One region of the Streptomyces sp. NPDC111802 genome, then DNA from elsewhere that is predicted to be linked to it. Evidence: riboswitches for the same ligand, from Rfam matches in the RefSeq annotation. Region 1 holds a riboswitch; each other region holds the start of a gene.
What was found. Region 1 has a riboswitch for cyclic di-AMP ahead of ACZ7NC_RS24790 (transglycosylase SLT domain-containing protein). Riboswitches for the same ligand answer to the same signal wherever they lie in the genome.
Positions count from the first base shown of each region.

Region 2: linked by a shared signal. The riboswitch ahead of ACZ7NC_RS02640 (C40 family peptidase) and the one ahead of ACZ7NC_RS24790 (transglycosylase SLT domain-containing protein) in region 1 are both predicted to bind cyclic di-AMP.
Region 3: linked by a shared signal. The riboswitch ahead of ACZ7NC_RS12065 (C40 family peptidase) and the one ahead of ACZ7NC_RS24790 (transglycosylase SLT domain-containing protein) in region 1 are both predicted to bind cyclic di-AMP.

Region 1 covers NZ_JBVKCZ010000023.1:37,967-42,106, forward strand. The annotation lists gene ACZ7NC_RS24770 (polyprenyl synthetase family protein) at 1-360, opposite strand, end outside; partial or broken gene ACZ7NC_RS24775 (peptide MFS transporter) at 607-939, shown strand; partial or broken gene ACZ7NC_RS24780 (CocE/NonD family hydrolase) at 1,125-1,509, shown strand; partial or broken gene ACZ7NC_RS24785 (hypothetical protein) at 1,599-1,760, shown strand; cyclic di-AMP (ydaO/yuaA leader) riboswitch at 2,042-2,216, shown strand; gene ACZ7NC_RS24790 (transglycosylase SLT domain-containing protein) at 2,222-2,950, shown strand; gene ACZ7NC_RS24795 (HAD family hydrolase) at 2,990-3,820, opposite strand; gene fahA (fumarylacetoacetase) at 4,124-4,140, shown strand, end outside.
Region 2 covers NZ_JBVKCZ010000002.1:214,275-218,414, reverse strand. The annotation lists gene ACZ7NC_RS02655 (ATP-binding protein) at 1-428, shown strand, start outside; gene ACZ7NC_RS02650 (LysR family transcriptional regulator) at 433-1,359, opposite strand; gene ACZ7NC_RS02645 (LysE family translocator) at 1,490-2,104, shown strand; gene ACZ7NC_RS02640 (C40 family peptidase) at 2,158-2,631, opposite strand; cyclic di-AMP (ydaO/yuaA leader) riboswitch at 2,635-2,767, opposite strand; gene ACZ7NC_RS02635 (hypothetical protein) at 3,187-3,495, opposite strand; gene ACZ7NC_RS02630 (ATP-dependent Clp protease proteolytic subunit) at 3,503-4,138, opposite strand.
Region 3 covers NZ_JBVKCZ010000009.1:65,045-69,184, forward strand. The annotation lists gene ACZ7NC_RS12060 (tellurite resistance/C4-dicarboxylate transporter family protein) at 1-90, opposite strand, end outside; gene ACZ7NC_RS12065 (C40 family peptidase) at 307-1,506, opposite strand; cyclic di-AMP (ydaO/yuaA leader) riboswitch at 1,515-1,685, opposite strand; gene pcrA (DNA helicase PcrA) at 2,057-4,140, shown strand, end outside.

The sequences.
Region 1 (4,140 bases):
CAGTACGGCAACCGAGTTCCCCCAGCGGGCGTTCGCGCTGTCGACACCGCGCCGTACCGCCGCCTCGTCCATCACGTCGTCGTGGTACAGCGTCGCCAGATGGGTGAGCTCGACCACGACGGCCGACGGGACAATCCCCGGCGCGTACGGATCCCCGAACTGGGCAGTGAGCATCACGAGCAGCGGCCGGAACCGCTTTCCACCGGCCCGCACCAGATGCTGGGCGGCCTCGGTGATGAAGGGGACCTCACTCTTGGTGGCTTCGAGCAATCCCTCCTCGACAGCCGCCATTCCGGCCTGGACATCGGCTTCCAGAGCCTGGTCCCGCACGCTCAGCCCGAACGGCCCGACGACGGTCACGAGGGGTCTCCTGTCTGCTGGTGTCTACTGGCGGTTACACGGTTTGTCGATAGGTCGCTGCCATCACTCAAGTCAGCGTATCCGGTCACGTTTCGATCACCGATGCCGCCCACCCGTCCACCACGGGCGGTATCGGATCACGAGCGGTATGTTTTTGATCACGTGATAAGGCCGGATATCGATCGACTTATAGGGAAGTACCGGCTCGTATCCCGAACCGAAGCCTGCATCGACCCCTGGAACGCCTCCGTGCTCAAGGCCTGGGAACGCGTCTTGTTCCTCGGCATACAGGCCATCCTCGTCCTGTAGTTCGCCGACACGGTCGCCCCCGGCGATATGGGCATGTCGGCCGGAACCACCGCCTCCGTCTCCGCCGCCTACGGCACCGTCGCCCATCTGCACCACGCGGCCCGAACCGAGGACGCGGTCGGCGAGCCGGCCGTCGGCGAGGGAGACCGATGGGGCGGCATCATGATCATCTACGGCCACTACGCCATGGCGGTACCGACCTGGGTGGGCCTCGGCCTGATCAGCACGCGCACGGGGCTGCTGAAGCCCAGCGTCGCCACCATGGCCGGCCACCGTCACCTGGCCGGACGGAAGCACGCCGCCGATTTCGCGCCGGTCGCCTACTCCTCCGACGACCACCCCATGTCCGTGGAGACCCCCGGCATGCCGGCCACGACCAAGCTTCGCCCCGCTCGCCGCGCGCCGGCTGCGCCGCACGATGCACCCGGTCCACCGACCAGACGGGGATCCCGCTCATGCACATCCGTACGTCCTTCCCCTACCAGACGACTCATCACGACCTGCGCATCCCGCTCCCGGACGGAACACAGCCCTACGCGCGCGTGGCGCCCGGTGACGGACGAGCCCGTACCGGCACTCCTCGCACGGACGAGTACCCGGCGACGGAACTGGCCAACGGGGCCGAGGTCGTCAACTGGCCGGTGACCCAACCCTGATGCGACGGCAAGGCCGGGATGTTCGGCATCTCCCGGGGCTTCAACTCCCTCCAGATCGCGGCCCTCGCGCCCGAACCGCTCAAGGCGATCGTCACGGTCTGCTCCACGGACGACCGCTATGACAACGACGTGCACTACATGGGGGGTTCCATTCCTGGCGGTCGACATGCACGCGCGGTCGGCGTACCCCGAGCTCGAAGTGGGCGACGAGTCCTGGGCGTTGGGGCAGCCGAAGGTGCGGCTGCGGCTGACGTCGGAGGTGACGTGACCTTCGAGCTGAACGGCATCGGATACGCCTTCCCACCCGGCCACCGCATCCGCCTCACGGTCTCCTCCCCGTACTTCGTGCCCCCCAACGAGATCATCTGCACGAAGGGCGAAGAGGTGCTTTTCCATCAGACACGGGAAAAACGGACTCCACGAACAGCCGATTAAAGGCGAGTTGGAGCCATTGCCCGATTTGCCGCTCTTGCGCTGCCAGTGAATTGGGTCACGCGGACCCACCCGGAGACCCGAGCGCACCCACCCCCTTCCCTCCTTGCACCGAAGGTAAGTTGAGGCTTGGCAACCGCAAAGGATCAAGCGCCCCATTCACCCCAGACCATGGTCAACCGGCACGTCAGGTGACCACGGCACTTGTTCCGGGCATGTGCTCTCGCATACGTTCCCGCTCGTCGGGCGGACGCCGAATCCTGCCGCCGCCCGAGTCATCCCCGACGTAACTCACACACACGCGCGGCAGGAGCGGGGGACCCAGGTAAGTCGCCGGACCGGACGCCTCGATGGCGCGTCGGAACGGCTAGGGGTGAAGTCGCACCGCCACCCGGCGGCGCGGCCGGGCATCTCCCGCCCGAACCCGACAGCTCACCTCGCAGGCGCCGGAGAGGAACAGCGCCATGCCCCGAGGCAAGCACCGCCGCCCCCGCACCAACCCGCTCACCCGCCGTGTCGTCGTCGCCGGAACCGGCACCGCGGCCCTCGCCCTTCCCCTCCTGAGCGCGACCACCGCGAGCGCCGCGGAGCCCGCAGCGGCGAAGGTCGGGTCCCTCACCTACACCACGAAGAAGGGCGACTCGCTCTACGGCATCGCGGACCGCTACGACGCCCAGGGCGGCTGGAAGCAGCTCTACAAGGACAACCGCGAGGCCATCGGCGACAACCCCCGCCTGATCCACCCGGGCCTCGACCTGAAGGTCCGGGCGACGAAGAAGGCTGCCGCGCCGAGCACGACGGCCGACAAGGCGTCCGCGCCCGCCAAGAAGTCCTCCGTCGCCCAGGCCACGCAGTCCTCGGTGAAGACGTACCCGAACAACCTCGACGGCTGGATCCGCAACGCGCTGGACATCATGTCCCAAAACGGAATTCCGGGTTCTTACGAGGGCATTCACCGCAACATCCTGCGCGAGTCGTCCGGCAACCCGCTGGCCATGAACAACTGGGACTCCAACGCCGCCGCCGGCACCCCGTCCAAGGGCCTTCTCCAAGTCATCGACCCCACCTTCGCGAGCTACCACGTCCCGGGGACGGTGTACGACCCCTTCGACCCGGTCGCGAACATCGTGGCCGCGTGCAACTACGCGGCCGCGCGCTACGGCTCGATCGACAACGTGAACGGGCCCTACTAGGAGAAGTAACCGGGCCAGGCCGCTGGCGCATATCCTCCCTTATTGAGCGATATGCGCCAGACTCCCCGCGAACAGCCTCTCAAGGACGACGGCGATGCCGTCGTCCTCGTTCGAGAGGGTGATCTCGTCGGCGACGGCCTTGAGTTCGGGATGCGCGTTGGCCATCGCGACGCCCCGGGCGGCCCAGTCGAACATGGGGATGTCGTTGGGCATGTCCCCGAAGGCGATGGTCTCGCGCGGACCGAGCCCGAGATGCTCGGCGGCCAGCGCGAGACCCGTCGCCTTGGTGATGCCGCATGGCTGGAGTTCGACGGTGCCGGGCCCCGACATGGTGACCGTCGCGAGGGAGCCGACCACCGAACGCGCCGTCGTCGCCAACTCGTCGTCCGACAGGCTGGGATGGCGCAACAGCACCTTGCTGATCGGCTCGCACCACAGGTCGTCACGGCGGCGGACGCGTACGGCGGGCAGGGTGGGGTGCGGCATCAGATACCCGGGCTCGATGAGCGTGAGCCCGTCCACGCCGTCCTGGTCGACGGCCGCGTACACCTGCCCCGCCTCGGCCTCGATCTTGCCGAGCGCGGTCTCCGCCAGCTCCCGGTCCAACGTGACGGACCACAGCAGACGATCCGCGCCGGCGTCGTACAACTGCGCGCCCTGTCCGCACACCGCGAGCCCCCTGCTGCCCAGGTCGTCGAGCAGCGGCCGCACTCTGGGCGCCGGCCGTCCCGTCACGACGAGGTGCTGGGCACCGGCCGCCGCCACCCGCGCGAGCGCTGCGAGGGTCCGATCGGAGAGCGTGTCGTCACCTCGGAGCAGCGTCCCGTCCAGGTCAGTGGCGATGAGTGAATATGCGATGGGTGCGGCCATGATCAGAGAATACGGACAGGAAGCCCCATCGACTCGACCTGAACCGGACGGCTGCCGCGTTCACATGTGTTGACACCTGTTCCGGTTCCGCTTCTGCCTCCTCGCCCACAACTGCCCTCCACCCCTGGTGATTTCACTCCCACGTGGTGCCGGAGTGCGCCGGAGCGTCAGCCCGGCGGGGCGACCAGCTGTTTCGCCGGCGCCGACGACGCGACTTTCGCACTGCCCAAGACCGGCGGCTCACCCGTAACGTGTGGCCCGACCACATGGCATACGGAGCGTATGAGAGTGAGGCAGCACCCCATGCCCCCCTTCGATCT
Region 2 (4,140 bases), on a different contig from region 1:
TGCCGAGCGATCCCGCCTCGGTCTCCGCGGCCCGGGGCTATGTGCTCACCACCCTCGCGGAATGGGGTCTGCCACCGGATACGGAAGTGGCCGACACCATCCGCCTGATCGTCTCCGAACTCACCACCAACGCCGTACAGCACACCCTCGGACAGTCACCCACCTTCACGGTGGACCTCGTGCTCGACCGTGACGAACACCTGCGCATCGGCGTCACCGACAGCCATCCGCGCTTCCCCAAGCGGCTACCGGCCGCCGTGCAGCAGGACAACGGACGGGGCATGGTGATCATCCGCTGGCTGACCGCGGAGTGCGGCGGCAAGATGAGAGTGCGCCCGACCCGCGAGGGCGGCAAGACCGTCTCCATCGAACTTCCCTGGACGGTGCCCGCCGCACCGGTCGGCGCCGCGGGACCGCAGGAGCCGTAACCCCTCAGGCCTGCTGCGGCTGCCCGGAGGACCGGCCGAACGTGCCGCGCAGCAGGGCCCGGAAGGCGTCCACGGCGGGTGCCGCCTCCCCGCTACGGAAGGCGACCGAGACCGTACGGCGCAACCGCCCGCCTTCCAGCGCGCGCACCCCGACCGGAGTGACCGACGTGCGCGCCACCATCTCCGGCACCACCGCGACCCCGAGTCCCGCACTCGCCAGCGCGCAGACCAGCAGATACCCCGGCGTCGGGACCAGCACCGACGCGGTCGCCCCGGCACGGGTCAGCGCCGCCTCCACGCCCCGCCGGGCAGGAGCGTCCGGTGCCATGCTGATCAGGGGCTGCCCGGCGAGCTCGCCCAGCGGAAGCCGTGCGGCGCCACTGGTGAGGACATGACCCGGAGCGGACACCAGGACCAGTTCCTCGACCAGGATCGGCTCGATGCCGACGGACGCGGGCAGCGGCATCGGTTCCCCCGGCTCATAGGCGTGTGTCAGCGCCAGGTCGACCTCGCCCGCCGCCACCGCGGCGACACCGGCCGAGGGCTCGTAGTCGGCGACCGTCAGCTCCACGTCCGGATGGGCCCGGCGAAAGGCGCTGAGCGCCGGCGGCAGCAGATGGATGCCCGCGGTCTGGAAGGTGCCGAGCCGCAGCGTGCCGCCCGTCAGCCCGGTCAGCCGGGCCAGTTCGTGCCGGGCCCGGTCGAGCTCGTCCAGCACCCGCCGCGCCCGCGCCACCAGCAGTTCGCCCGCACCCGTCAGTCGCGCCCCGCGGTGGTGCCGTACCAGCAGGGCGGTGCCCGCCTCGCGCTCCAGCTTGGCCAGCTGCTGGGAGAGCGCCGGCGTGGTGTAGCCGATCCGCTCCGCCGCCCGGGTGATGGAACCCGCCTCCGCGACCGCCACCAGTGCGGCGAGCCGGGTCGGGTCGTACATGCGGTCCCCGATCTGCCTGAATCATCCGCCTGAAGCATCCGCCTGAACCATGTGCCTTAAGCGATGCTTTAGGGCTTCCCAGGATATTCGAAATACCTGCTGAAGGCATCCGCGCGGCAGTCTGGACCCCATGGACGCTCAGCTCATCGCCTTCACCGGGGTCTCCGCCGGCCTGGTCGCCATGCCCGGGGCCGATTTCACCGTCGTCGTACGCAACGCCCTGGTCTCCCGTCGGGCCGGCATCGCCTGCGCGCTCGGGATCGGGGCCGGGCTGCTGGTCCATGTGACGCTGGCCGTGGTGGGAGTGGCCGCGGTGCTGGCCGCCGTACCGGCGCTGTTCCGGGCCCTCCAAGTGGTCGGCGGCGGCTATGTGCTGTACCTGGGCGTCCAGACGCTGCGCCACCGTCACACCGAAGTGGCGGACGAGCGCGAGGACTTCACCGCGCGGCCCCTGCGGCAGGGCTTCGTCACCAACGCCCTCAACCCGAAGGCGTCCCTGACCTTCCTCAGCGTGCTGCCGCAGTTCGTGCCCGCGGGCTCTCCGGCACTGCCCAGGACGCTGCTGCTCGCCCTGATCGTGCTCGCCATCGCGCTGGTGTGGTTCCAGGTCGTCGCCCTGCTGGTGGACCGGCTCGGCAGATGGCTGCGCCGGCCGCGCGCCGCCCGGGCGGTCACGCTCGTCACCGGCGCCGCACTGACCGCCTTCGGCGTGGCGCTCCTCGCCACGCCGCTGTCGGCCCTCTGAGACCCCGGGGCCGGTGACGGCGCATCAGATCGCCGCCACCGCCCCCGGGAAGGTCACTTGACCCGGCCGTACCAGACGCTTCTGGTCCAGATCTTCTGCAGCTTCACGACGTCCCCGGTCTTCGGGGAGTGCCAGATCTTTCCCTTCCCGGCGTAGATGCCGACGTGGTAGACGTTCGACCCCGAGTGGAAGAACACCAGGTCCCCGGCCTTGCGGCTCCTGGCGGAGATGTGGCGCGTCTTGTTGTACTGCTGGGCTGCCGTACGGGGCAGCTTCTTGCCCGCCTTCTTGTACGAGAACAGCGTGAGCCCGGAGCAGTCGAACCGGTGCGGCCCGGTGGCGCCCCACCTGTACGGGGAGCCCTTCTTGGAGGCCGCGACCTGAAGTGCCTTCGACGCCGGCGTGGCAGCCTCCGCCTCCGAGGTGAAGCCGGGTGCCACTATCGAGCCGCCCACTGCGGCGATGGTGAGGGCCGAGGCCGTACCGGCGCGGACCATGAGCGACGGGACACGATTGAGCGCAGTCATGCGCAACCCTTCGTCAGCCGCCTGTGAAGGATGACCTGTCGGATTCGGGCTGGCGAAGTTGCCCGGCCGCGTTGCCGCGGCTTCACCCCAAGGGTTGCTCGGTTCGAACGAACGTCCGCTCCGGCGACCCGTCTTGCTCGGGTCCTCCACTCCTGCCGATCCACTCCTGTCGACCGGTCATCCGGGCGGCGGCAGGACTCGGCGTCCGCCCGGACCGCCCCGCCGCTGTGGCGGGGGCTTGTCGTCAGTCAGGGATCTTGACGCACGGATGAGCGAAATACCCAACGGAATCGGGGATTTGTGGGGTTACTCACCACTCACCCGTTCGGGTGGGTACTCCTGTGTTCGAGTGAGTGTCCAGGCGCCCGAGGAGTCCCGGACCAGGGATGGAACGCCTAATTCCGTCTTGGCGTCATGCCCGTTGCGCAACCCTGACGGCCGCGCAAAAGGAGAGCCCGCTACGCCGAAAGGGGGTACGCCATTTGGTCCGTTTCGGCTCGGCTCCGGACGCCTCGTCGGGGGGGCGGGGAGTCCGGAATCCGGCGGTACTCGTCGTCAACTGTCGGAGCACGGCGGAACCGTGACGCGAGCCGTGCGGCGCTCTCCGTCCAGCACGCGCAACGCACGCGCCAGCGTGGGCGCGTGCAGCTCCGTCTCACCGCGCTGATGCATCAGCGCCAGCGCGTCCCGCAGCTCGGCCGCCCTGCTCACGAGCGCCTGGGCGGCACGCAGTCCGCGGTAGGTGTCGCCGTGCTGCGCCGGGTTGATCCGGCCGAGCAGGTCCACCACATCGAGGTAACGGTCGATCAACTCACCCTCCGCGCGGGTCAGCGCGGGCAGCGGCGGCAGCTCAGGTGGCAGCACCGGCCGGTCACCGCCCCGTGGGCGGCGCGAGCGTGGCCCTGCGGCTGGGGATGATGCGGTCCACCAGCCCGTACCCCAGCGCCTCTTCGGCGGTCAGGACCTTGTCCCGCTCGATGTCCTCGGCCACCTGCGCGCGGCTGCGCCCGGTGTGCTCGGCGAGCGTCTCCTCCAGGCGGGCCCGAACGCGCGTCAGTTCCTCGGCCTGGATGGCCAGATCGCTCGCCTGACCCTCGATCGGCTCGGGCAGCGCCGGCTGATGGATCACCACTCGGGCCCCCGGCAGCGCGAACCGCTTGCCCGGCGTGCCCGCGGCCAGCAGCACGGCGGCGGCCGAGCCGGCCTGGCCCAGGCAGATCGTCTCCATGTCACAGGCGACGTACCGCATCGTGTCGTAGATCGCCGACATCGCGCTGAACGAGCCGCCCGGCGAATTGATGTACAGCGAGATGTCCTGGTCGGGGCCCTTGTGCTCCAGGTACATGAGCTGCGCCATCACATCGTTCGCCGAGGTGTCGTCGACCGGTGTGCCGAGAAAGACGATCCGCTCCTCCAGCAGCTTCGAGTACGGATCCTGCGTCCTGATGCCTGAACTCGTGCGCTCGGTGAACTCGGGCAGTACATAGCGGGCGGACGGTCGGGTCATGG
Region 3 (4,140 bases), on a different contig from region 1:
GCCGGTTGCCATGACGGCGGCGCCGGCTGCGGGGGGTCGCCGCGACCACCAGGTGTGGAGGGGGGAGGTGCGGGTGGTGGTGGCGCGCATGGGGCGATGCTAGGGAGTGGGGTGGGGGATGGGGGTGGGGCGCGCGGGGGGTGGGTGCGCGTTGATGCCTGCGGTGGTCTGTGTGTGTGGGGGCGGTGGGGTACGGGTGCTTTTCGGCTCGCCTTAGCGTTTCGCGGCATGGCCGCTGTGTCTGTGCGTGCCACGCGCGCGTGGCCTTACGAGCGGCCCGCGCGCGTGGTCGGGAGAGGACGGGTGTCAGGCGGGGCGGACCACGCTGTGGATCGACGACTCCCCGTCGTAGTAGATCGACTCCTCGCGGACGTAGGCGCCGGGCTTCGGGGCGTGGATCATCATGCCGTTGCCTATGTAGATGCCCACATGGGTGACGTCGTCGTAGAAGAAGACCAGGTCGCCGGGCTGGGCGCTGGAGAGGGAGACCGTGGTGCCGGCGTTGACCTGGTCGTAGGTGACGCGCGGGATGTCGACGCCGGCGGCCTTCCAGGCGGCCTGGGTGAGGCCCGAGCAGTCGTAGGAGTCGGGGCCGGTGGCGCCCCAGACGTACGGCTTGCCGATCTGGGAGCGGGCGAAGGCCAGGGCCTTCTCGGCCTTGGTGGCGTACGAGGAGTCCGAGGAGGACGGGTCCGAGGAGGACGGGTCCGAGGAGGACGAGTCCGAGGTGCCGGAGTCGGACGGGGGCGCCGTGCTCTCCTGCTGCTGTTGCGCGGCTTCCTGGCGCTGGCGCTCGGCCTCCGCCTGCTGGCGGGCCAGTTCGGCTGCCTTGCGCGCGGCTTCCTCCTGCTTGCGCTTCTCGATCGCGGCGAGGCGGGCCTTCTCCTCCGCCGTCAGCTTCGAGAGGAGCTCGCGTGCGTCGGAGAGCTTCTGCTGGACGGTGGTCTTGGCGGTCTGGAGGTCGTTCTGCGATTCGGTGAGCGTCTCGAGGCTCTGGGTGGCCTCCCTGCGCTTCTTCATGGTCGCTGACTGCTGCGTGAAGTACTCGTCGACCGATTCCTTCTGACGGTCCGTCATACGGCCCATCAGCTGGCTCTGGTCGAAGTAGTCCTGCGGGGTGTCCGCGAGGAGGAAGGTCGCCGTGTCGGGGGCGGTGGCGCCGGTGCGGTACTGGGCGGCGGCGGAGCGGCCCAGTTCCTCGCGTGCCTCGTTGAGCTTCTGGGTGCGCTGGGCGACGTCGTCGAGGAGGGTGTCGACGCGCTGGCGCTGCTTCGCGGTCTTCTCCTTGGCCGCGTTGTACTTCTCGGTCGCCGACTCCGCCTGGCGGTAGAGGTCGTCGACCTTCTTCTCGACCTCTTCGAGGCTGGGGTTGTCGTCCGTCGAGGGGCTCGCGTTGGCCGTCTGGGACAGCAGGGCGACGGACGTGAGGGCCGCCGTGGCGAGGGCGGGGGTCCGTATGCCTGCTACGCGCGTACCGGCGGGACGCGACTTGCGGTGCGACGCCAAGGGAGGCGACTCCTTCCATGCTCCGCCTACCGAGTTAGCTGTCGGGTTCGGGCGGGTGGTTCGGAAGGGTTGCCCTACGGCCGTTCCCGGATGGGAAGTCGGGCCGATTCACCCCAAGTTCGGTGGGTCCCCGGCTCCGGTTCGCCGTGCGGGCGCGCCGGACTCGGCGGAGGCCGTGCGGCCCGGCGTCGATCGCCGGTGGGGGTCGTACGGCCTGTCCGGCACGGTAGCCAACTCGTGTGGCCCCTGTGAAGGTTGATGTTCGATATGCCCGATACATTTTCGTGACCTTGAGGCGAGGCGGTATCAGGAGCAGCTGATTCGGGGGAGTGCGGGACTGTTTGAGTACTTATGTGGTGGGTGGGTTGTTTCGCATTATTTGTTGCGGTATTTGATCGCTCGGCCTGGTCGATCGCTTGCTGTAAGGGGCTGGTCGCGGGGGGTGAGGGGCTCTCGGGCGGGTGTCCCGGAAGATCGTCGGGATTCGGAACGTGTGATGTTCTCGGGGTGGCGGCGGGCTGTCAGTGGGGCCGCCTAGACTCGGAGAGCGATGAGCAGCCTCTTTGACGACAGCTTCCTGGCGGACCTCCAGGCCCCACGGGCCCATGAGGAAGAGCCGCCACCACCGCCCGAGGGCGATCACGCTCCGGAGCCGGTTCCGGACGATCTGTTCGGTGGGAAGTTCGACGTGCCGCCGGACCGGGACGCCTACTACCGCGACGGCGCCCCGCGGCCGGCCATCGACGCCGCGGCGCTGCTGGAGGGGTTGAACGAGAACCAGCGCGCCGCCGTCGTCCACTCCGGCACCCCCCTGCTCATCGTGGCCGGGGCCGGATCCGGCAAGACGCGTGTGCTCACCCATCGCATCGCCCATCTCCTGGCCGAGCGGAACGTGCATCCGGGGCAGATCCTCGCGATCACCTTCACCAACAAGGCCGCCGGTGAGATGAAGGAGCGCGTCGAGCAGCTCGTCGGCCCGCGTGCGAACGCGATGTGGGTGATGACCTTCCACAGCGCGTGCGTGCGCATCCTGCGCAGGGAGAGCAAGAAGCTCGGGTTCACGTCGTCGTTCTCGATCTACGACGCCGCCGACAGCAAGCGGTTGATGGCGCTGGTGTGCCGTGATCTGGACCTCGATCCCAAGCGCTTCCCGCCCAAGTCCTTCAGCGCCAAGATCAGCAACCTGAAGAACGAGCTGATCGACGAGGAGGACTTCGCCGCCCAGGCGACGGACGGCTTCGAGAAGACCCTCGCGCAGGCCTATGCCATGTACCAGTCGCGATTGCGGGAGGCCAACGCCCTCGACTTCGACGACCTGATCATGACGACGGTCAATCTGCTGCGGGCCTTCCCGGACGTCGCCGAGCACTACCGCCGTCGTTTCCGGCACGTCCTCGTGGACGAGTACCAGGACACCAACCACGCCCAGTACGCGCTGGTGCGCGAGCTCGTCGGGACCAGCGAGCACCCCGTCGACGTGCCGCCCAGCGAGTACGACCTCGCGCCCGCCGAGCTGTGCGTGGTGGGCGACGCCGACCAGTCCATCTATGCGTTCCGGGGCGCCACCATCCGCAACATCCTCCAGTTCGAGGAGGACTACCCGGACGCGACGACGATCCTGCTGGAACAGAACTACCGCTCCACGCAGACGATCCTGACCGTCGCCAACGCGGTCATCGAGCGCAATGAGTCCCGCCGCCCGAAGAACCTGTGGACCAACGCGGGCGCGGGCGCGCGCATCACCGGCTATGTCGCGGACACCGAGCACGACGAGGCGCAGTTCGTCGCCGACGAGATAGACCGACTGACCGACGCGGGGGACGCGAAGGCCGGCGACGTCGCCGTCTTCTACCGTACGAACGCCCAGTCCCGTGTCTTCGAGGAAGTCTTCATCCGCGTCGGGCTGCCCTACAAGGTCGTCGGCGGGGTCCGGTTCTACGAGCGCAAGGAGGTCCGGGACGTACTCGCCTATCTGCGGGTGCTGGCCAACCCCGAGGACTCCGTGCCGCTGCGACGGATCCTCAACGTCCCCAAGCGTGGCATCGGTGACCGCGCCGAGGCGATGATCGACGCCCTTTCACAGCGGGAGAAGATCAGCTTCCCGCAGGCGCTGCGGCGTGTCGACGAGGCGTACGGCATGGCCGCGCGGTCGACCAACGCGGTCAAGCGGTTCAACGCGCTGATGGAGGAGCTCCGTACGATCGTCGAGTCCGGCGCGGGACCGGCGACCGTCCTGGAAGCGGTCCTCGAACGGACCGGCTATCTCGCCGAGTTGCAGGCCTCCACGGACCCTCAGGACGAGACCCGCATCGAGAACCTTCAGGAACTCGCGGCCGTCGCCCTGGAGTTCGAGCAGGAATCGGGTGAGGGCGAGGCGCCCGGCGGGCTCTCGGACTTCCTGGAGCGGGTCGCGCTGGTCGCCGACTCCGACCAGATCCCGGACGAGGAGGAGGACGGCTCGGGCGTCATCACCCTGATGACCCTGCACACCGCCAAGGGCCTGGAGTTCCCGGTCGTCTTCCTCACCGGCATGGAGGACGGCGTCTTCCCGCACATGCGCGCCCTCGGCCAGACCAAGGAGCTGGAGGAGGAGCGGCGGCTCGCGTACGTCGGCATCACGCGCGCGCGTGAGCG